4 regions of the Streptomyces sp. ActVer genome follow, and region 1 is predicted to be linked to each of the others. Evidence: riboswitches for the same ligand, from Rfam matches in the RefSeq annotation. Region 1 holds a riboswitch; each other region holds the start of a gene.

The links. Region 1 has a riboswitch for cyclic di-AMP ahead of O3Q52_RS24775 (C40 family peptidase). Riboswitches for the same ligand answer to the same signal wherever they lie in the genome.
Region 2: another riboswitch for cyclic di-AMP. It lies ahead of O3Q52_RS14825 (LysM peptidoglycan-binding domain-containing protein); the one in region 1 lies ahead of O3Q52_RS24775 (C40 family peptidase).
Region 3: another riboswitch for cyclic di-AMP. It lies ahead of O3Q52_RS41745 (M23 family metallopeptidase); the one in region 1 lies ahead of O3Q52_RS24775 (C40 family peptidase).
Region 4: another riboswitch for cyclic di-AMP. It lies ahead of O3Q52_RS26415 (C40 family peptidase); the one in region 1 lies ahead of O3Q52_RS24775 (C40 family peptidase).

The regions. Positions count from the first base shown of each region.
Region 1 covers NZ_JAPWHT010000156.1:10,183-15,894, reverse strand. The annotation lists gene O3Q52_RS24785 (peptidoglycan DD-metalloendopeptidase family protein) at 1-588, shown strand, start outside; gene pcrA (DNA helicase PcrA) at 667-3,174, opposite strand; cyclic di-AMP (ydaO/yuaA leader) riboswitch at 3,629-3,800, shown strand; gene O3Q52_RS24775 (C40 family peptidase) at 3,807-4,964, shown strand; gene O3Q52_RS24770 (hypothetical protein) at 5,033-5,386, opposite strand.
Region 2 covers NZ_JAPWHT010000073.1:8,451-14,162, reverse strand. The annotation lists gene O3Q52_RS14835 (NAD(P)-binding domain-containing protein) at 62-1,300, shown strand; gene O3Q52_RS14830 (HAD family hydrolase) at 1,612-2,427, shown strand; gene O3Q52_RS14825 (LysM peptidoglycan-binding domain-containing protein) at 2,564-3,307, opposite strand; cyclic di-AMP (ydaO/yuaA leader) riboswitch at 3,311-3,475, opposite strand; gene O3Q52_RS14820 (DUF5959 family protein) at 3,832-4,752, opposite strand; gene O3Q52_RS14815 (CocE/NonD family hydrolase) at 4,826-5,712, opposite strand, start outside.
Region 3 covers NZ_JAPWHT010000407.1:3,368-9,079, forward strand. The annotation lists gene O3Q52_RS41730 (dihydrofolate reductase family protein) at 33-1,172, shown strand; tRNA gene O3Q52_RS41735 (tRNA-Met) at 1,321-1,394, shown strand; gene O3Q52_RS41740 (PP2C family protein-serine/threonine phosphatase) at 1,550-2,668, shown strand; cyclic di-AMP (ydaO/yuaA leader) riboswitch at 2,986-3,141, shown strand; gene O3Q52_RS41745 (M23 family metallopeptidase) at 3,153-4,202, shown strand; partial or broken gene O3Q52_RS41750 (aldo/keto reductase) at 4,342-4,635, shown strand; gene O3Q52_RS41755 (PrsW family intramembrane metalloprotease) at 4,726-5,712, opposite strand, start outside.
Region 4 covers NZ_JAPWHT010000173.1:11,020-16,731, forward strand. The annotation lists gene O3Q52_RS26405 (tetratricopeptide repeat protein) at 1-1,173, shown strand, start outside; gene O3Q52_RS26410 (DUF4394 domain-containing protein) at 1,365-2,225, shown strand; gene O3Q52_RS26415 (C40 family peptidase) at 2,331-3,815, opposite strand; cyclic di-AMP (ydaO/yuaA leader) riboswitch at 3,911-4,083, opposite strand; gene O3Q52_RS26420 (Tat pathway signal sequence domain protein) at 4,276-5,712, opposite strand, start outside.

The DNA.
Region 1 (5,712 bases):
GACACGAGCACCATGAAGCCGTCGGCCGCGAACAACCAGCTGGACACCCAGCTCGAGAACCTCTCCACCGACGCGGACGACTTCGCCGACCGGGCGAGCCGTACGCAGGAACGTATCGACTTGAAGGCCCAGCAGGCCGCCGAGAGGCAGCGGGCAGCGGCGGAGGCGGCCCGTAAGGAGCGGCTGCGGCCGAAGTTCGCGCTGCCGGTCACGCAGAAGGGGCTCAGTGCCTCCTTCGGGCAGGCCGGCGTCAACTGGATGTCCACGCACACCGGCATCGACTTCCCGGTGTCGTACGGCACGACGGTGATGGCCGTGGCCGACGGGACCGTCCGTACGCAGTGGAACAGTTCGTACGGGAACATGGTCATCCTGACGACCAAGGACGGCACGGAGATCTGGTACTGCCACCTCGCCACGTACCAGGTCGCCTCGGGCACCGTCGTGAAGGCCGGCGACCCGGTCGCGTACTCCGGCAACTCCGGCAACTCGACCGGCCCGCACCTCCACATCGAGGTCCGCCCGGGCGGCGGCTCGGCGATCGATCCGCTCCCCTGGCTGCGCAGCCACGGCCTCGACCCGACGTAACCGAACCGCCCGCCCCTCACACGCAAACAGGGCTCGACGTCATCAAAACGCCGAGCCCTGCCGCCATGAATCCCAGGGCTACAGCTTCTCCACCGGCGCGTACCGCAGCAGCAGCCGTTTCGGCTTCTCTTCCCCGAAGTCGACCGTCGCCTCCGCGTTCGCCCCCGTGCCCTTCACGCCGACGACCGTGCCGAGGCCGAACTGGTCGTGCGTGACCCGGTCACCGACCGCCAGCGAGACCACCGGCTTCTCCGTGGCGCCGCGGCGCGTCGCGAAGCCGGACGCGCCCGAGGCAGCCGAGCGGGAGCGCGAGGAGGACAGGGAGGCCGCCACGCCGGAGGCCGCCGGGCCCAGGGAGCCCGTGCGCTTCCACTCCAGATGCGTTTCCGGGATCTCCTCCAGGAAACGGGACGGCGGGTTGTACGAGGGCTGGCCCCAGGCGCTGCGCATCGAGGCACGGGTCAGATACAGCCGCTCCCTCGCGCGCGTGATGCCGACGTACGCGAGCCGGCGCTCCTCCTCCAGCTCCTTGGTCTGGCCGAGTGCGCGCATGTGCGGGAAGACGCCGTCCTCCATGCCGGTCAGGAACACCACGGGGAATTCGAGGCCCTTGGCGGTGTGGAGGGTCATCAGCGTTATCACGCCGGACCCGTCCTCCTCCTCGTCCGGGATCTGGTCGGAGTCGGCGACGAGCGCGACCCGCTCCAGGAAGGCGGAGAGGCCGCCCGGTGCCTCGCCCTCGCCGGCCTCCTGCTCGAACTCCAGGGCCACGGCGGCCAGTTCCTGGAGGTTCTCGATGCGGGTCTCGTCCTGCGGGTCGGTCGAGGCCTGCAACTCGGCGAGGTAGCCGGTCCGTTCGAGAACCGCTTCCAGGACCGTCGCCGGGCCGGCGCCCGACTCGACGATCGTGCGGAGGTCCTCCATCAGCGTGTTGAACCGCTTGACTGCGTTCGTCGAGCGGGACGCCATGCCGTACGCCTCGTCGACGCGGCGCAGCGCCTGCGGGAAGCTGATCTTCTCGCGCTGGGAGAGCGCGTCGATCATCGCCTCGGCGCGGTCGCCGATGCCGCGCTTGGGGACATTGAGAATGCGGCGCAGCGGTACGGAGTCCTCGGGGTTCGCGAGCACGCGCAGGTACGCGAGGACGTCCCGGACCTCCTTGCGCTCGTAGAAGCGGACGCCGCCGACGACCTTGTAGGGCAGGCCGACGCGGATGAAGACCTCTTCGAAGACACGGGACTGCGCGTTCGTACGGTAGAAGACGGCGACGTCGCCCGCCTTCGCGTCGCCCGCGTCCGTGAGGCGGTCGATCTCGTCGGCGACGAACTGGGCCTCGTCGTGCTCGGTGTCGGCGACATAGCCGGTGATCTGGGCGCCCGCGCCCGCGTTGGTCCACAGGTTCTTGGGGCGGCGCGATTCGTTGCGCTCGATGACCGCGTTGGCGGCGGTGAGGATCGTCTGCGTCGAGCGGTAGTTCTGCTCCAGCAGGATCGTCGTCGCGTTCGGGTAGTCCTCCTCGAACTGGAGGATGTTGCGGATGGTCGCACCGCGGAAGGCGTAGATCGACTGGTCGGCGTCGCCCACCACGCACAGCTCGGCCGGCGGGAGGTCGTGCTCGCTCGGCGGTACGTCGACCGGGTGCTCGGAGGTACCGACGAGCTCGCGCACGAGGGCGTACTGCGCGTGGTTCGTGTCCTGGTACTCGTCGACCAGGACGTGCCGGAAGCGGCGGCGGTAGTGCTCGGCGACGTCCGGGAAGGCGCGCAGGAGGTTGACCGTCGTCATGATCAGGTCGTCGAAGTCCAGCGCGTTCGCCTCGCGCAGGCGGAACTGGTACATCGCGTAGGCCTGGGCGAGGGTCTTCTCGAAGCCTCCCCCAGACTCCGTCTGGGAGGTGCCCCCAGCCGCCTGGGCGGCGAAGTCCTCCTCGTCGATCAGCTCGTTCTTCAGGTTCGAGATCTTGGCGCTGAACGACTTGGGCGGGAAGCGCTTGGGGTCGAGGTCCAGGTCACGGCAGACCAGGGCCATGAGGCGCTTGCTGTCGGCGGCGTCGTAGATCGAGAAGGAGGAGGTGAAGCCGAGCTGCTTCGACTCCCGCCGCAGGATCCGTACGCACGCGCTGTGGAAGGTCATCACCCACATCGCGTTGGCCCGGGGGCCGACGAGCTGCTCGACGCGCTCCTTCATCTCGCCCGCGGCCTTGTTCGTGAAGGTGATCGCGAGGATCTGGCCCGGGTGCACCTTGCGCTCGCCCAGCAGGTGGGCGATCCGGTGCGTGAGCACACGGGTCTTGCCGGAGCCCGCGCCGGCCACGATGAGCAGCGGCGAGCCGTGGTGGACCACCGCCGCGCGCTGGTTCTCGTTCAGCCCGTCCAGGAGCGCGGCCGGGTCCACGTGCGGCCGGGGCGCGCCGTCGCGGTAGTACCCGTCCCGACTCGGAGGCACGTCGAAGCGGCCGCCGAACAAATCGTCCGGAACCGGCTCCGACTCCGGCGCCTCGTCCTCGGGCGGCGGCGGGGGCTCCTCCTCGTGGGCCCGTGAGGGCTTGAGGTCCGCCAGGAAGCTGTCATCAAAGAGGCTGCTCATCGCTCTCCGAGTCTAGGCGCCCCCACTGACAGCGTGCCGCCGCCCTTGAAACTCCGCGGGCTCGCTCCGCGGGGGTGCGGGTTTCCGTGGCCGCCCACCTCGGGTTCCGTCACCCTCCGGTGGGGGCTTGTAGCGGTCCGCGATCAGGTGGCCGACCTGCGGCTTCACCGGAAGTCCCTGGGGGCCGTATCGCGGGTGCGGGTTCCTTGTGGCTTGTCGCGCAGTTCCCCGCGCCCCTAAAGGGGCACTGCCCAAAGGGGCACTCCAGCGGGCCGGACTTCATCGAGTGGACAACTCGGGCCACACCCATCCGAATTGACCAGGTCGAGTCGAGCCCAAGGCTAAGGTCACGAAAATGTATCGGGCATATCGCACATCAAACTTCACAGGGGCCACACGAGTTAGCTAAATTTTATGTGGGCCGCACGACCCGCACCGGCGAACACGCCGGGCCGAGCGGCCTCCGCCGAGTCCGGTAGGCCCTCGTGGCCGACGGAGCCGGGGACCCACCGACCTTGGGGTGAATCGGTCCAACTCCCTTCGGGGAAACGGACCGTAGGGCAAACCTTCCGGAGCACCCGCCCGAACCCGACAGCTAACTCGGTAGGCGGACGACGGAAGGAGACGCCCTCGTGGCGCCACACCGCAGGTCCCGGCCCCCCAGTCCCGTGGGCATACGGACTCCGGCCCTCGCCACCGCGGCCCTGACCTCGGTGGCCCTCCTCTCCCAGACGGCGAACGCGTCGCCCTCCGAGGAGCCCAGGCCGAGCCTGGAGGAAGTCGAGAAGAAGGTCGGCGACCTCTACCGCCAGGCGGAGACGGCCAGCGAGAAGTACAACGCGGCCAAGGAGAAGACCACCAAGCAGAAGAAGCGTGTCGACACCCTGCTCGACGACGTGGCGCGCCGCACGGAGAGGCTCAACGACGCGCGCGAGGAGCTCGGTACGTTCGCCGCCGCGCAGTACCGCACCGGGGCCGCCGCCCCCGACACCGCCTCCCTCCTCCTCGCGGACAACCCGCAGGACTACTTCGACCAGACCCAGCTGATGGACCGGCTCACCAGCCGCCAGAAGCAGTCCGTCGACGACTACGTGACGCAGCAGACCGCCACGACGGAGAAGCGGCGGGAGGCGTCCGAGAGCCTGGAGACGCTCACCAGGACGCAGAGTTCACTGAAGACGTCCAAGGCGGACGTCCAGCGGAAGCTCGCCGCGGCGCGCGACCTCCTCTCGAAGCTGACCGTCGAGGAGAAGGCGCGGCTCGCCGCGATCGAGCGGCAGAAGCAGGAAGAGGCCCAGCGCAAGGCGGACGAGCTGGCCCGGCAGCAGGCGGCCGACGCCGAGCGGCGGCGCCAGGAGGCCGCGCAGGACACCGGGGCCTCCACGGGCTCCGGGAGCACCTCAGGGACCTCCGGCTCCGGCTCCGGCTCCGCCACCTACACCGCCAAGGCCGACAAGGCGCTCGCCTTCGCCCGCGCCCAGATCGGCAAGCCGTACGTCTGGGGCGCGAGCGGCCCCGGCTCGTACGACTGCTCCGGTCTCACCCAGGCAGCCTGGAAGGCCGCCGGCGTCACCCTCCCGCGCACCACCTGGGACCAGGTCAACGCCGGCACGACGGTCTCCGTGAACAGCGCCCAGCCCGGTGACCTGGTCTTCTTCTACGACGACATCAGCCACGTCGGCATCTACATCGGCGACGGCATGATGATCCACGCGCCCAAGCCGGGGGCGTACGTCCGCGAGGAGTCGATCTACTACATGCCGATCCACAGCGTGGTGCGCCCGGCGTGAGGCGCTTCTCGTCGACCTGAGTGGAAACAGGAAGCTGTTTCCACTCAGGTGCCCACTCGGGTCCCCGCTCAGGTCCAGAGCACCGCGATGAAGATGTTCGCCGTGGTCAGCCCGCCCACCAGGCCGAACAGGCTGTTCTCGACCTTCTCCTCGTCCCGTTTCACGTACACGAGGCCGAGGATCACGACCAGCAGGGCGAGCTTCACGCCGATCTTGACGTTGTTGACGGTCTGGTCGTCGGCCTGGTTGAGGCCGACCAGGATCGCGCCGGTGACCAGCATGGTCAGCGCGCCGTGGAGCATGGCGGGGCTGAAGCGGGCCGTGCCGTCACTCATGGCCTTCATCTGCGTGAGAAAGCCGCCGAGGAGGGATGCGATGCCGATGATGTGCAGGGCGACGAAGACATGAATGAGTACGTCCATGAGCCCGGACACTAGCCAAACGGCTCCGTACCACCGCACACCGCCCCCCGCCCCGCACACCCGGCCCCGCCTGCCCTACGCACAGGCGGGCCCCGTCGGCCCCACGGGCCCCGCGCAGCTCCCGCGCCACAACCCGGCGGAGCCCATAGCACCGGTTCGCCGCTCGTTTCCCCACAATCCGCGTATCGGTCACCGCACCACGTCAAGTCGGCGGGCCCGGGCCCGGATCGTGGTCGTACCCGGTCAGGTCATGTCCGAGTCCCACCACTTCCGTACATGCCGTTACCCCCGCCGCGGTCCCAGGTTTAGCGTCCTTCACCAGGTGG
Region 2 (5,712 bases), on a different contig from region 1:
AGCACACGCACGTTGGTGTTGACCACGAAGTGACGAAGCAGCGTCCTGGGGAGGGGACTTCGTGATGGAGCCGGTGGCAGTGATCGGTGCCGGGCCCTTCGGCCTGTCCACCGCCGCGCATCTGCGAGCGCGCGGCATTGCGGTACGGGTGTTCGGTGAGCCCATGGTGAGCTGGCGTGAGCACATGCCTGAGGGGATGCTTCTGAAGTCGACCCCGGCCGCCTCGAACATCGACGCCCCGCAGCCCGGGCACAACCTCGTCGACTACTGCGACGCGGCCGGCATCCGCCGACTCGTCACGGACGAGGACATCGTCCCGGTCGAGACGTTCGTCGCCTACGGGGAGTGGTTCCGGCAGAAGCTCGTGCCGGACCTGGAGCGGGTGCGGGTCGTGTCGGTCGACCGGCGGGGCGATCAGGGGGATGCCGGGCGGGGCGGTCGGCGCGGCTCGGGGGGCTTCGAACTCAAGCTGGACTCCGGGGAGTTGTTCACCGCGCGGGCGGTCGTCGTCGCGACCGGGCTGTCCGGGCTGGCCCATCTGCCGCCCGAGCTGGCCGCGGCCGCGCCCGACGGACCGACCCCCACGGGGCCCGTCTCGCACAGCTCGCAGCTCCACGACCTGTCCCGGTTCTCCGGCAAGGAGCTGATCGTCGTGGGCGCGGGCCAGTCCGCCCTGGAGACGGCGGCGCCCGCGGCGGAGGCGGGCGCGCAGGTGCGCGTGGTGGCGCGCGGTAAGGGCTCGGTCGCCTTCGGCGCGCCCCCGTGGACACAGCCGAGGCTGCGCCCCGAGTCGCCCTTCGGCCGGGCCTGGTCGCTGTGGGCCCTCAGTTACTACCCCCACCCGTACCGCCATCTGCCGCCGCAGGCCCGGCACTTCCTGGTCCGCCGGGTGCTAGGCCCTCTCGGCGCCTGGTGGCTGCGGGAGCGGTTCGAGGGGAAGGTGCAGGTGAGCGAGGTGTCGCGGATCGTCCGCTCCGGATCGGCGGGCGGCCATCCGGCCCTCGCCGTCCAGACCCTCGACGGACGCGTCGAGGAACTCTCCGCGGACCACGTCGTCGCCGCGACCGGATACCGCGTCGACCTCGCCTCGATGGACTTCCTCGGGCACGAACTGCGTACGGAACTGGCGGTGAGCCGGGGGACACCGAAGCTGGGTGCCGGGTTCAGGTCCTCGGTACCCGGGCTGTACTTCACGGGGCTGCCGGCGGCGGCTTCGTACGGTCCCGTGATGCGGTTCGTGTGCGGGACGGAGTTCGCCTCACCGAGGCTGGTCCGGCATCTGGTGGGGGCGCGCGGCTGAACGGAACCTCCGCTTCGTGCGCGTACGCATCAACGCGTCGCCGAAGCCGCCGAGCGGCGCGAAGGCCGCGCGCGAGCCGCGTCCACGGGGCGAGGCCGGGCACCGGGAGATGGGGCCCGGGGGCGGGCGACGGGCCGGTTGACCGGGGGCGGGGGAGCAGGCAGGGCATGGCCAACTGCTCCTCTTCGCCCGCGATTTGCCCCCGGGCGGCCGACGGATGGTGCCTGTGACGACCCCTGTGCCTGACGAGATACCGGACGACGTCCGGTTCCCGTCGAGTCGTTGGGGCGTTCGATCCGTATTCTCTGATCATGGCCGCACCGATTGCATATTCACTCATCGCCACTGACCTGGACGGGACGTTGTTGCGAGGCGACGACACTCTTTCGGACAGGTCACGCGCCGCGCTGGCGATGGCAATCGGGAGAGGTGCCAGGCACCTTGTGGTGACGGGGCGCCCGGCACCGCGCGTACGCCCCCTGCTGGACGAACTGGGCAGCCAGGGACTGGCGGTGTGCGGTCAGGGAGCGCAGTTGTACGACGCCGGCGCCGAGCGCATGGTCTGGTCGGTCACCCTCGACCGCGAGCTGGCCGAGACGGCGCTCGGCAAGATCGAGGCGGAGGTCGGGGACGTGTACGCCGCGGTCGACCAGGACGGTGTCGACGGACTCACGCTCATCGAGCCGGGGTACGAGATGCCGCACCCGACGCTCCCCGCGGTACGTGTCCTGCGCCGCGACGACCTCTGGACGGAACCCATCAGCAAGGTGCTGCTGCGCCATCCCCTGCTGTCCGACGACGAGTTGGCGTCCGCGGCCCGCGGAGCGGTCGGTTCCCTCGCCACGGTCACGATGTCCGGCCCCGGCACAGTCGAACTCCAGCCATGTGGCGTGACCAAGGCGACGGGTCTCGCCCTGGCGGCCGAACACCTCGGCCTCACTCCCGCCACGACGATCGCTTTCGGTGACATGCCCAACGACATCCCGATGTTCGACTGGGCGGCCCACGGCGTCGCGATGGCCAACGCCCACCCCGAACTCCGGGCGGTGGCCGACGAGGTGACCCTGTCGAACGAGGAGGACGGCATCGCGGTGGTACTGGAACGGCTCTTCGGCCCGCGGTCCTAGTTCTGCGTCAGGGTTCTGCGTCAGGAGAAAGCCGGGCGGCCCGCGGAGAGGTCGGTCTCCCTCGCCGCGGGCACACCCGGCACCAGCACGTCCGGCACCAGTACGTCCGGCATCGGTCGGCCCGATACCGGCCCGCTCAGTAGGCCCCGAAGACGTTGTCGATCGAGCCGTACCTCGCGGCGGCGTAGTTGCATGCCGCCGTGATGTTGGCGACCGGGTCGAAGGGGTCCATCGAGGTGCCGGCCACGTGGTAGGCGTTGAAGGTCGGGTCGATGGTCTGGAGGAGCCCCTTCGACGGCGTACCGGCCGCGGCGTTGGAGTCCCAGTTGTTCATGGCCTGCGGGTTGCCCGACGACTCGCGCATGATGTTGCGGTAGATGCCGTCGTACGACCCGGGGATGCCCTGCTGGGCCATGATGTCCAGCGACTCCCTGATCCAGCCGTCGAGGTCGTTCGTGTACGTCTTCGCGGCGGCGGGGGTGACGGCGGACGCGGTGGACGCCTTGGTCGCAGTGGCCGTCTTTGCGGAGGTTCGGGCGTTTTTCGTGCCGACTGTCAGCTTGAGGCCGGGGCGGATGACCGCCGGGTCGTCGCCGATGACCGCGCGGTTGGCCTTGTACAGGTTCTGCCAGCCGCCGCTCGTGGAGTGCTTCTTGGCGATCTTGGTCAGGGTGTCGCCCGAGACCACCTTGTACGTGACGAGCGAGACCTGCGGGACCGCGGCCGGTGCGGCCTGGGCGGCCTGCGTCGGCTGTGCGGCCTGGGCGCCGGTCGCGCCCACGATGGGGAGCGCGAGCGCGGCTCCGCCGGTTCCCGCGGCGACGATGCCACGCGTGAGGGTGTTCATTCTGGGGCGGCGGTGCTTGCCTCGTGCGGCCATGGCGCGTTTCCTCTCCGACGCCTGCGAGGTGAGCTGTCGGGTTCGGGCGGGAGCTGCCCGGCCGCATGCTGCACGCGGCTTCACCCCGAGCCGTTCCGGAATCCGGACCGGCGGCCTACCTGGGTCCCCCGCTCCTGCCGTACGCGAGTGAATGGGTGGTTGGGATCTCCGGGCGGCGGCAGGATTAGGCGGTCCATCCGGAGTGACGTGAACGTATGCGAGAGCACATGCCGTGAACAAGCCCAGAATTCACATGGAGATGTCATTTGCCTGTTCGGGGCAGATGGGAATTCTTGATCCATTCGGAAGGTGAAGTTCAACTTGCCTTGAGCAAAGGTGAATCGACCGGCTCGGCAAAGTGGCCGTCCCGGGCGGACGTGACCCAATTCACGTGCGCAGGTGGGGAATTAGGTGCGCTAGGTGCCTAATACGGGCAAGTCGGGCGGAGCCTGGATGTCCGCCCAGTCGGCATAAGAGGCTACTTGTCCAGAAACGTTCTCACTGCTCTTCAGGGTCCCGGAGGGTCAGCCTTCTGGGTTCCAGAGAGTCAGTACGTCACGCAGTTTCTGTCGGTGGCTGTCGATCCAGTTCCGGGGAAGATCGACGGGAACGCACACCGTGGCCATGGAAATCGTGTCGTCCTCCACGATCACCTCGGGGCAATCCCGTTCTCCCGTGAGCCGAATGGAAATCGACGGTCCTCGCTCCACCGTCATCCACGCGATGTCCTCGCCGCGGTCGAATGCGGCGTCCAGGGCGTGCCCCCAGGCCTCAAGTCGGCGGCGCCACAGAGCGAGTTCGAGGCGGCCACGGACGAAAGGCGTCTCCACGACGATCTCGGCCGCGAGGCCCGCCACCATTCGCGGGTGCCGGCCGAGGACCGTGATCCTGACCGAGTTGCCCTCCTCGTCGGCGAGGAGCGCGAGGTCCGTCGGGCCGGTGCGGTGGTCGGCCGGGAGATCGGCGTCGCAGAGGGCACATACGAAATGGGCGTCCTGTACGGAGTTCCACCCGGCGCAGGACGGGCAGCGGCGGTAGGTGATCGGGTGGGTGTAGCCGACGGTGTGGGCGCCGGTGCGGTCGATGCCCGCGCGGGTGAGGGCCGCCGCGAGCGACCGCCACGACTCGGGGTCGGGGCAGTAGCCGGTGGACTGGTTGCTGGCGTACGTGACCGCCCAGCCGGACGAGGTCCGCGCAAAGCCCAACTCCCCGGCGGCGCACACCGGTTTCCCGTCCGCGCAGGCCACGTGCTCGGAGCGGCGCGGGGCCAGGAGCAGGGTCAGGGAGGCGTCGACGACGAAGGTGAACGGCTCGTCGAGTTCGTCGGCGGGGCGGGCGGACAGGAAGGCGTCGAGGTCGGCCGGGGTCCGGATCCGGGCACCGCCCCCGCCGGGCCGGACGGCCTCCCTTATGTCTTCGGGCCCCACATAGGCGTATGCGGTCATGGGGTCCCTACATACGCGTTTGCGGTCGTGGGGTCCACGTACGCCTTCGCCGTCATTCGGGGAGCGTACGAGTTCACCCCGCGGTCCGCGGAATCCTTTTCTCCCAGGTGCGGTGGAACACCACCTCGTCACCGTCCTTGCAGATCACCTCGTTCGAGGTGATGAAGTCCGCCTCGTCGCAGGTGGTTTCGGAGTGCGCCTCGACGCTCGCGTCCCACGGCAGGTCCGGCCGGTGCAGCCGGACGAACCAGTCCGAGCGGGCGCGGGCCGACAGCGGGTCCGACTCGACGATCGTGTACGTGTCCAGGGCCTCCTCGGTGAATTCGAGGCCGTCGGGATACACACGGGTGCCTCCGTAGCCCGGGTCCACCTCCAGACGCCACTCGCCCTTGGCGACATCGCGCACGACGAGACGCTCGGGGCGCGGCTCGTCCAGCGTCGCGGGGAAGTTGACCCCCATGGGCTCCGCCTGCTCCGGCTCCTCGAAGGAGATGGACGGGTCCGACTCCTGTGCGCGGAGCGGGAGTTCCAGTGCGCTGCCCGAAGGGGTGAGGGTGAAGCCCGCCTCCGAACCCGGCTGGGGCCAGATCCACGGCCAGTACGCGGAGGAGACGGCGAGACGGACGCGATGGCCCGGAGGGAAGGCGCGGCCGATCGCGTTCAGGTCGAAAACCACATCCTCCGTAGAGCCCGGTTTCCACGGAACCACCTGGTCGCGGCCGTGACGGGCTGACAGGTTCAGGACGCCCCGGGTGACGAGGGTCGAGGAGCCGTCGGGGGTCACGTCGCAGATTCGGGCCACTACTTGTCCACGTGTCGCCTCCATGGTGAGCCTCAGGCGCACGCGCGGGCGGCCCAGTACCCAGATCTCCTCCGGGACCTCGAAGTCGAAGCACGCCGATCTCGCGTCCTCGTCCCGCTGGTCGGGAGGCAGGTCCGCGTCGTTGCCGAAGGGGAAGA
Region 3 (5,712 bases), on a different contig from region 1:
CAGCCCGCCAGAGCCCGAAAGCGAGCGCGTCCATGCCTCACCCCTACGTCCTGTTGTCCGCCGCCGTCTCCCTCGACGGCTGCCTGGACGACACCGGCCCCGGACGGCTGCTGCTCTCCGGACCGGCCGACTTCGACCGGGTCGACGAGGTACGGGCCGAGTCCGACGCGATCCTCGTCGGCGCGGGCACCCTGCGCGCCGACAACCCCCGGCTCCTTGTGAACTCCGCCGAGCGCCGCGCGGCCCGGGTCGCCGCCGGACGGCCGGAGTACCCGCTGAAGGTCACCGTCAGCGGCAGCGGCGACCTCGACCCCGACGCCAACTTCTGGTCCACGGGCGGCGAGAAGATCGTCTACACGACCGACGAGGGGGCCGCCAAGGCCGGTGACGCGTTGCGCGGGCTCGGCGTCGATGTCGTCTCCGTCGGCCCGGACGTCGACTGGCGGGCCGTACTCACCCACCTTCACGACGTCCGCGGCGTACGGCGGCTCATGGTCGAGGGCGGCGGCCGCGTCCACACCCAGCTTCTGAGCCAGGGCCTCGCCGACGAACTGCAGCTCGCCCTCGCGCCCCTCGTCGTGGGGGAGCCGGACGCGCCCCGGCTGTTCGGACCCGGCGACTACCCGGGCGGCCCCCGCAACCGGCTGCGGCTGGTCGAGACGCGGCCCGTGGGGGACGTCGTCCTCATGCGGTACGTCCCCACCGCGCCCGGCACCGGGAACGTACCCTCCGCCGCCGACCACCGATGGCTCGCGCTCGCCTGCGAACTGGCCGCCGAGTGTCCGCCCTCGCGGACCGCGTTCAGCGTCGGCGCGGTCGTCGTCGCGGCCGACGGTACGGAGCTGGCCCGGGGGTACTCCCGAGAGGCTGACCCTGTGTCGCACGCGGAGGAGGCCGCGCTCGCCAAGGTCGAGCCGGGTGATCCGCGGCTCGCGGCCGCCACCGTCTACAGCAGCCTGGAGCCGTGCGCCCGCCGCGCGTCCCGGCCCGCGCCCTGCGCCCGGCTGATCCTCGACGCGGGCGTACGCAGGGTCGTGACCGCCTGGCGGGAGCCGGACACCTTCGTGGCGGGCGCGGACGGGAGCGGGCTGCTGGCCGCGTCCGGCGCCGACGTCCTGGTGCTCCCGGAGTACGAGGCCGACGCGAAGGCCCCCAACCGTCATCTGGCCTGACCGGCGCGTTTCCCGTCGGTACGGCCGACGGGCAGGGCCGACCCGTATCGCCGATCGTCATTTTTCGTACCAAACCACCCGGTGAAGCGCGGGCGAAGTTAACGCGTGTGCTTCGGGTCCCGCAGATGGCGTACAGTGGTCTTAACGACGCGGGGTGGAGCAGCTCGGTAGCTCGCTGGGCTCATAACCCAGAGGTCGCAGGTTCAAATCCTGTCCCCGCTACTGAAGGCCCGAGGCCGGAATCCGATCAAGGATTCCGGCCTCAGGTGTTTTCCCGGGTGTTTTCTTCAGGCGCTTTCCCGGGTGTTCCCAGGTGGCTTCACCCGCCCGGTCCTCGTCCGCTCGCCCGCCACCCCCGCTCCCGGAAGCCTGGACAGGTGGAGGAGCAGGAGTCGGTGCGGGTCGAGCCCGTGGACGTCGAGCCCGTGGAGAGGACCGCCTCGTACCAGCGCACCCTCGTCCGCGTGCTGCCGGCGCTGCTGATCGTCGCCGGTGTCTGTTACGACCTCCTCACCCCGCAGGACTTCACCGCGGCTCCCTTCTTCACGGCCGCGGTGCTCATCGCCGCACCCCTCTTCTCGCTCGGCGCCACGGTGTGGACGGGAATCGCGGCGACCGTGGGCATGGCTCTCGTGCATCTCAAGTTCGCCTTCGACGCGGGTGCGGTCACAGAGGTCCTCACCGTGGCCACGGCCGCCGTGCTCGCCGTCGGCATCAACCGGCTCGTGGGACGCGGCAACGCGCGCCTCGCCACCGCCCGCGAGATCGCGGAGGCCGCCCAGCGGGCCGTACTGCCCGAACCGGCCGCGCGGATCGGCGGTCTTGAGATCGCGGCACGGTACGAGGCCGCGCAGGAGGGCGCGTTCATCGGGGGCGACCTGTACGCCGTGCAGGACACCCCGCACGGCGTACGGCTCCTCGTGGGCGACGTACGGGGCAAGGGCATGGGGGCGGTCGGCGTCGTCGCCGTACTCATCGGGGCCTTCCGGGAGGCCGCCGAGCAGGAGGCCAGCCTGGAGGCGGTCGCGCAGCGGCTGGAGCGGGCGCTCGCGCGCGAAGGTGTCCGGCGCGACATCATCGCGGTCTTCGAGGACTTCACCACCGCCGTGCTCGCCGAGATCCCGCACGGCACCCCGGTCGTACGCCTCGTGAACCGCGGCCACCCCGGGCCCCTCCTGCTGTACGGCGACGGAGAGGTACGTACGCTCGCCGCGCCGGAGCCCGCGCTGCCGCTCGGGACCGGGGAGTTGGGGGCCTGGCCCGACCGAGGACAGGAGGAGGAGTTCCCCGGCGGGGCCATGCTGCTCTTCCACACGGACGGGCTCTCCGAGGCGCGGGACCGGCGAGACGTCTTCTACGATCCGGCGCGACGGCTGTCCGGGCGGGTCTTTCCCGGGCCCGACGCGTTGCTCACCGCGGTACTGGACGACGTCCTGCGGCACACCGGGGGCGGGGCGACCGACGACATGGCTCTGCTTGCGGTGCGGCGGCCGTGAGGGCGCAGTCGTGAGGGCACGGTCGTGGTGATTGCGTGACGGTCGTGAGTGCGGCGGCCGTGAGATGCGTCGCTCTTTCGGAGACCCATGTCACTGCTGGTAGTCGAACGGCGTCCCTCCGCTCAACAGCTGACGCACCATCAACAGGACTCCTGTTCCTGAATGTCGATCAACTCGCCCGATTTACCCCGCTCGTGACCTGTAAGTCCGGGCCAAGGGTCGTAACGATCATCAGGAACAGCTTGGAATCCGGTGCCCGGGTCTATTAACGTTCGATAACGCAGCGCGGTCGTCCCAGCCGTCACAAGAGTCGGCTCCGTGCGCACGCGCCGAATCCCGCAAGGGAACCGGGGAACCATCACTTGGGGTGAATCGCTCGTCTTCGCGGTGTAGCGCACCGCGGTTGACGCGCGTAGGAGACCTTCCTGCTCCGAACCCGTCAGCTAACCCGGTAGGCGAGAAGGAAGGAAAGGAGTGCGCCCACGTGGCGTCCAACCGGTCTGCCCTCACACCCTCGTTCGTTCCGGATGAGTTGACGGGTGAGTCCTCGGGTGAGAAGAAGCCCGACACATTCGCCTACGGCGCTCGTAAGGACGAGGAGACGTGGGAGGTCTGGAATCCCAGCGCGGAGACCGTCCTTCCGGTCCGCGGCCGGCACCGCGTCGCCAAGCAGCGCGGCGGCGGACTCGCCCGTAGCTCGACCGTTCTGGGCGTCGGTGTCATAGCCGCCGTCGGTGCGGGTGGCATGGCCACCGCGCAGACCGGCAAGCCCCCGGTGTCGATCTCGATCCCCGACCTGCCGAACGTCGGCTCGCCGTTCTCGGACGACGACGCCCCCGAGGGCTCCAGCACCCCGATCACCGCCGTCGGCCTCACCGCTGCCGACGCCGAGCAGGGCAACTCGGATGCCGGCGAGGCCCTGCGCGCCCGCATCATGCTCCAGGCCGAGCAGCAGCAGGACCAGGTGGACCGCGAGGCCCAGGAGGCCGCCGAGGCCGCCGCCGCGAAGAAGGCAGCCACGCTGGCCGCCAAGGAGAGGGACGCCGCCGAGGCCAAGGTCGCCGCCGCCAAGAAGAAGGCCGACCAGGAGGCCAAGGAGAAGGCCGAGGCCGCGCGCCTCGCCGAGCTCGCCAAGCAGTTCACGCTGCCCACCTCCTCGTACACGATCACCTCGACCTACGGTCAGACCGGCTCGCTGTGGTCCTCCGGCCAGCACACGGGTCTGGACTTCGCCTCTCCCACGGGTACGCCGATCAAGGCCGTTTCCAGCGGCACGATCAAGGAAGCGGGCTGGAGCGGGTCGTACGGCTACCGCACGATCCTGGAGCTCGAAGACGGTACGGAGCTGTGGTTCGCCCACCAGTCGTCGATCAGCGTGAGCGCCGGGCAGAAGGTCAGCACGGGTGACGTCATCGGCCGCGTGGGCGCGACCGGCAACGTCACCGGGGCGCACCTCCACCTTGAGGTCTACACCAGCGGTGGCGACGGCATCGACCCGATGGCGTGGCTGCGGGGCAAGGGGCTCACCCCGTAAGAAGGGTCTGAGAGGTTCCTGGGTGCGGAATACGGCCGTCCGGTACGGCCGTTGACCCACCCATGACCTCTCTCCGCAAGCTGGGTTCGTCCGACCTGGAAGTTTTTCCGCTCTCCCTCGGCGGCAACGTCTTCGGCTCCTCACCGGCAAGTACCGGGCGGGTGCCGTCGTCGACAGCGCGCGGGCCGGGTCCGCGGGTGCGCATCTGGAGTCGGAGCGGGGGCCGCGGGTGCTGGCCGCGCTCGACGAGGTCGCGCGGGAGCGTGGGGTCGAGGCCGCCACCGTGGCTCTGGCCTGGCTGGCGTCCCGGCCGACCGTCGTCGCGCCCATCGCCAGCGCTCGTACGGTGGAGCAGCTTCCGGCGTTGCTGGGGGTGGCCGGGCTTGTCCTCACGGAGGGGGAGTTGGGGAGGCTGACCTCGGCTTCTGGCTGAGGGGCGGGGCGGGACTGGGGGTGGGGTTTCGTCTGGGGTGGGGGTGCGGTTGCGCTCTTGGGTTCGTGTTGTGGTTTGGGGCTGCGCCTATTAAGAGCGGTACGGGTTGTACGTGTACTGCGTTGGCGCTGGGTAGCCCTGCCACTGCGGTGCCACCGGTGCCGGAGCCGTCGCCCGGGCCGCGTACAGGAGAGCCGGGCGGGCCGGTTCTCGGCGCGTCCACAGTTCGTGGAGCAGCTCCCGTTCCCGTACGACGAAGTCGGCGCCCGCGCGGCCCTTGCGGCCCCGGTGGCGCAGGAACGCCAGCGACGTCGCGTACGCCTCGTACTCCGCGACCGCCCTGCCCGCCGCGCGACCGCCGTGGTGCGTGGCGTACTCGCGGGCCAGCCGCCGTGCCTTCATCGAGCCGAGGACGTACGGCTCCGGTGCCGTGAGCCAGCCCGCCATCGCGTACGCGGGGAGTTCGTCGCGGATCGTGCCCAGTTCGCGCTGGCGGGTCCAGATGACCAGCCAGGTCAGCAGGCCGAACGCCGGGACCATGAAGGCCGCGTAGACCGTGAAGAAGCCGTACTCGCCGAACGTCGACGAGCCGTTCCACATCGCGTGCATGCCCATCGCCAGCAGCAGCCCGATGATCGGGAGCAGTACTCGGCGTACCTGGTGGCGGTCCGCGGACAGCGCCGCGATGCCGAAGCCGATGCCCGTGAGCACGGTGAACAGCGGATGCGCGAACGGCGACATGATCACGCGTACGAAGAAGGTCGCCGCCGTGACGGAGGCGATGCCGCTGCCGCCGCTGAGCTGGTCCGTGCCGAACGCCGTGCCGAGGTACAGGATGTTCTCGGTGAACGCGAAGCCGGTCGCCGTGACGCCGGCTATCACCACGCCGTCCAGGATTCCCGTGAACTCCCGTCTGCGGAACAGGAAGACGAGTAAGACGGCTGCTGCCTTCGCCGACTCCTCGACTATGGGTGCTATGACCGTCGCGCCCAGTGTGTCGGCGCTGGACGGGTCCGCCGTCGCCGTCGCTATCCATCTCGTCGCGAAGCTGTTCGCGACGATGGCTATCAGTGCGGC
Region 4 (5,712 bases), on a different contig from region 1:
GACTCCGAGGCCGAACGGCAGGCCGCGCTGGTCCGTCTCTTCGACCACTACCTCGGCACGGCCGCGGCGGCCATGGACACGCTCTACCCGGCCGAGCGGCACCACAGGCCCGCGATCGCACCCTCCGTCCACGTCTCGTCCGCCGTCGGTGACGCGGCCGCGGCACGGGCCTGGCTGGACGCCGAGCGGCCGACGCTGGCCGCCGTCTGCGCGGTGGCCGCGGACCGTGGCAGTCCCCGGCACGCCGTCCGCCTGGCCGCTCTTCTCTTCCGCCACCTCGACTCCGGTCACCACACCGTGGCGCTGGAGATCCACCGCCACGCCCTGCGGGCCGCCGAGACGCTCGGTGACCTGGCCGGACAGGCCCACGCACTGACTAACCTCGGGGTCGTGCACTGGCGGCTCGCCGACGCGGGATCGGCCGAGGACCATCTCGTACGGGCCCTCGAACTGCACCTCCGGACGGGCGACCGCGCCGGGCGGGCGAGAACCCTGTCCAACCTCGGCAACGTCCACTGGCGTCTCGGCAGCCTCCGCGACGCGGCGCACGACCATCAACAGGCCCTCGCCCTCTACCGGGAGACCGACGACCAGGTGGGCCAGGCGCGCACGCTCACGAACCTCGGCAATGTGTGTCTGCGGCTGGGCGAGTACGAGCAGGCGGCCGACCACCAGCGGCAGGCGCTCGCCCTGCACGATCTGACCGGAGACCGGATCGGCCGCGCCCGCACCCTCTCCCACCTCGGCAACGCCCTTCTGCGGCTGGGCCGTTCGGAGTCCGCGGCCGAATGCCAGGAGCAGGCCCTCACGCTCTTCCGGCAGTTGGGGCACCACGGCGGCGAGGCGTACGCGCTGTCCGGTCTGGGCGACATCCGGCTGGGGCAGGGCGAGTTCGAGGCCGCGCTCACCTGTCAGCGGCGAGCCCTCGAACTGTTCCGTGAGAACGGGGAGGGCTACGGCGAGGCGTCGGCGCTCAACGGCCTGGCCGAGGCCCTGCACGGCAGCGGCCGTCACGACGAGGCGCTCGACCACCACTCCACCGCGGCGACGGTCGCGTCCGTCACCGGTGAACACGACCAGTTGGCACGGGCGCACGCGGGCGCCGAGCGCGCCCGCCGGGCCCTGGGGCCGCGGGTGACAGCCACCGCGTCGTCGACCACATCGGGCCCGTGAACCCGCGGAGCCCCTCCGTTCAACCGTCCAGCCGTTCAACCACCGTCCAGTGGATGTCCAGTCCTGCCCCATAGCTTGCCGTCGCCGCCTGTCGATCCGGCCTGGCGGACCAGGCGGCAATACCTCTGCCCCAGTACGCGCTCGCGCTCACATCCACGCTCAAGCTCACGCCGACCGAGAGGGAAGAAGCGATGAAAGCAGGGCTCAGGAAGAAGATGGCCACGGCGGTCGCGGCCGCGTCCGCCATGGCGGCACTCGTCGTGGCGACCCCGGGCACCAGCCACGCGGCGACACCCAGCCTGCCGGCGTTCGGCATCTCGGCCGACGGCAGGCTGATGGCGTATTTCACCACCGACAGACCCGACGTGCTCAACTGGTTCAGGGTCATCAACGGGCTCGTCGGCGACACCGCGGTCATCGGGATCGACTTCCGCGTACAGAACGGTCTGATGTACGCCGTCGGCAACCAGGGCGGCGTCTACACGGTCAAGACCCCGCCCGCCGTCCCGGACGTGCAGGTCACCAAGGTCTCGCAGCTCAGCGTCCCGTTGCAGGGCACGAACTTCGGTGTCGACTTCAACCCCGCGGCCGACCGGCTCCGGATCATCAGCGACACCGGTCAGAACCTGGCGCACAACCTCGCCAACAGCAGCACCGCCACGAACACCCCGCTGACCACGGACGGGGCGACGACCCGCGGCGTCACCGGCGCCGCCTACACCAACAACGACCTCAACTCGGCCACCGCGACCACGCTGTTCGACATCAACACGACCTCGGACCAGGTCGTCATCCAGTCACCGCCCGCCAACGGCCTGCTGGTCGCGACCGGTTCGCTCGGCTTCGACGCCGGTGCCAACGCGGGCTTCGACATCTTCAGCGACCTGAGCGCGGGCAAGACCATCTCGAACACGGCCTTCGCCGCCCTCACCCCGGCCGGTGCCTCGACGACGACGCTCTACACCGTCGACGTACTCACCGGAGCCACGACCGACGTGTACCCGTTCCCGATACCCATCACCGACATCGCCGTCGCGCTCGACGCGGGCTGACCCGACCGCGGACCGGCCGTCTCCGTCACGAGACGATCAGGGGCCGTATCGGTCGGCGCCTCGCGCGCGTTCCGATACGGCCTCCGGGTCAGGTACGGCTCCGGGTCAGGCAGGCCGGATCACGCTGTGGATCGCCGGCTCGCCGGCCCAGTGGATCGACTCCTCGCGGATGGCCGCCCCCGGGCTCGGCGCGTGGACCATCATGCCGTTGCCGCTGTAGATGCCGACGTGGCCGACGTGTCCGTGGAAGAGGACCAGGTCGCCGAGACGGATGTCGGAGAGGGGGACCGCCATACCGGCGGTCGCCTGATCGTTCACGGTACGCGGGAGTGCGACCCCGGCCGCTTTCCAGGCCGCCTGGGTGAGGCTTGAGCAGTCGTACGAGCCCGGCCCCATCGCTCCCCAGACACAGGGCTTGCCGATCTGCTCACGGGCGAAGTCGACGGCTGTCGCGGCCTTCCCGCCGTATCCGGGGGTCGGTCCGGCGTATCCCGGGGTCGACCCACCGCTGTATGCCGAGGTCGCAACGCCGTAGCCGGGGGTCGGAGTGCCGTACCCCGGGTTCGCGGCGCCGTCCGAACCGATGGGCAGGCCCGTGCCGATCGGCGTACGGGTGTCGATGGGCGGAGCCATACCGAACGACAGGTCCGGGCCCATGGGCAGATCCATGCCGATCGACGGAGCCGGAGCGATTGACGGAGCGACTGCCGGAGTCGGGGCCGGAGCAGCGGGCAGCCCCATGCCGAACGTCAGGTCCGGGCCGCCCAGGGCGTCGACGGCCGGTTCCATGCCGAAACCGGCCGACAGCGGCTGCGCCTGCGGCTGCCACCATTCGGCCTCGGCCTGGCGGTAGCCCTGCCCCTCGGTGGTGGCCCAGACGGTCTCCGCCGGAGGGGGTTCGATGGCCGCCACCGGCGCGCTCCGCCGGGCGGTGTGCGCGGAGAGCAGCTCACGGGCCTTCGCGAGCTTGCTCTGGTTCCGCTGTTTGGAGGTCTTCAGCGACTGCCGCGGATCGGCTGCGGTCGCGGGCAGGATCGCGGTGGCCTCCTGTCGCGCCTGCGGCACGGCCGGCAGCGCGGCGATGGGTCCTGCGGTCAACTCCGCCACGGGTCGGGCGGTTGTCGCGGTGCCGGGTCCGGCGGTCAGCTCCAGGAGGGGTTTGCCCGCCCCTTCCAGCGCACGGTCGGGCGAGCGGTCGGGTGACCGGTCGGCCGGACGGTCACCGGGGCTCTTGGGCCGCGTCGCGGCCGGGCCGCGGTCCGGCGTCCTGTCGGGCGGCAGCACGGCGGGAATGAGGGGCCCCAGTTGCGAACGCCCCACGTCGAACCACTGCTTGGCGCGGTCGCTCAGAACGGGATCGGCGGCGGCGACCGTGTCGGCACGCTCACGCCCCGTGTCGGGCCCGGGTGCCATACGCTCGCGCGGCCGCCCCGAGTTCATCGCCCGGGTCGCGTTGTAGTTCCCGCTGACGGTCTCCGCCTGGTCGTAGAGGCTGCTGATCCGCTGCTGGACCTCTTCGCGACTGGGCCCGTCGTCCCCTCTTGCCGGCGATGCGGGCGAGGAACCGCCGGCCGAGGAGTAGAGGTCCACTGAGGTGGCGGCCGCCGTCGCGAGGGCGGGCCGGGGTATGCCCGGGAGGTTGCTGCCTCCGGGGCGCGGGGTTCGTTCCGGCGCGATGGGAGCCGTACTCCTTCCGTGCTCCGCCTACCGAGTTAGCTGTCGGGTTCGGGCGAGGAATCCGGAAGGTATGCCCTACGGCCCTTGCCCTGTCGGGCGGTTGGGCCGATTCACCCCAAAGTTCGGTTGGGTCCCCGGTTCCGGTCGCCGCGAGGGCCACCGGATTCGGCGGAGGCCGCGCGACCCGGCGAGGTTCACCGGAGGGAGTCGTGCGTCCTGTCCGTCAACTTAGCCAACATGTGCACCTCGTGTGAAGATTGAAGGGCGAAGTGTCCGATATATAACTGTGACCTTCGTCGTACCGGGTCGAGACATCGCCGGACTTCGACGACTTCTCACGGTTCGCCGATCCTGCTGCTTCCGCCCCTCCCGACTACTGCTCCAGCGAGAGGGCGAAGACATGGGCCCTGGACGACCCCGAGGGCGTGGTCAGGGTGATCGCGGTGAGCTGCTTGCGCGCGTCGAGCTCGATCACCTGGTGGAAGACGGCCGCCTTGGTGGCCGACGGCCCGGTGCGCGAGTGGATCTGACCGGTGATCACCGCCTCGGTCTCGCCGAACTCGGGGCCGGACGCCAGCCAGTTGGTCAGCGCGATCGGCGCGGCCTCGCTCGTTCCGTCGGCGTACCGGACCACCGCGGGGACGGTCACGGCCGCCGTGTCGCCCGAGCCCAGCACGTGCAGCTTCGTGAACGCCCGTTGCGCGCCCTGCGAGACGGTGATCTCCTGCCCTGCCGCCACGAGGTTGTTGTTCGTTCCCTCGCTGCCGTTGGTGAAGAGGAAGGCGATGCCGTTGTCCGTCGTCTGCCCGGTCTGCGGGAGTTGGGCCATGGGGTACGTACGGCCGGTGCCGTCGAAGTCCCCGTCGCCGTAGTACATCTCGGTGGTGATGCCGTCGTTGTCGAAGTGTCCGGTGAGGTCGAGCCGGGTGACGGTTCCGCTCTGCGGCGGTTCCGGCAGTCCCCACGGGTCGGCGGGCACGGTCACCTCCACCGGGGCGATCCGCAGGTCGGGCCGCGAGCCCGCCGGGTGGATCACCGCCTCCGCGTCGCGTGCCAGGTCCAGTTCGACGACGCCGTCGCCCAGGTCGCGCCAGGCGGGTGCGGGGCCGCCGACCCCGGCGACCGTGAGACGCCCGCGCAGGGAGTGGCGTACCCGGCAGGGCTCCCCGGCGAGGCTGCGTACGCGGACCCAGCGGGTGGTGCCGCCCCGGCGGACGGCGCTGACGAGGAACGCGCCCTGGGTGCGGAAGTCGTGCAGCGTGACGTCCCGCCAGGCACCCGGGACGGCCGGGAAGACGCGGATCGTGTCGCCCCAGCTCTGGCAGAGCATGTCGTGCAGGCTCTGCGCGGCGGACAGCGGTGTCTCGACGACCGGACCCGCCTCGTAGTACATGGTGTTGGGCTGTACGAAGCGGTCGACCAGCTCGCGTAAGTACGTCAGCGCGTCGTCGCCCCGGCCCATCTGGGCGGTGATGGAGGCGGCGCCGGTGAAGCTGTAGCCGCGCAGGGCGCCCTCGAAGCCGATCCAGTGGTTCAGCGACCGTTCGATCAGGTCCCGGTGCTCGGGCTGTTCCCAGTTGACGAGGTGGAGAGGGTAGACGGAGAGCATGTGGGAGTAGTGCCTGTGGGACTTGGCGAAGGGGACGCCCGCGCCGATCATGAAGCCGTTCCCGTCCACCGGGTAGTCGGTCAGCTTCGCCAGCACCTCGCGCCACTTGGGCGCCAGCTCGTCCCGTACGCCGAGCAGTTCGGTGGTCTCCAGCAGGGTCGCGCAGCTCCAACGCAGCAGTGCCAGGTCGTAGTTGCAGTC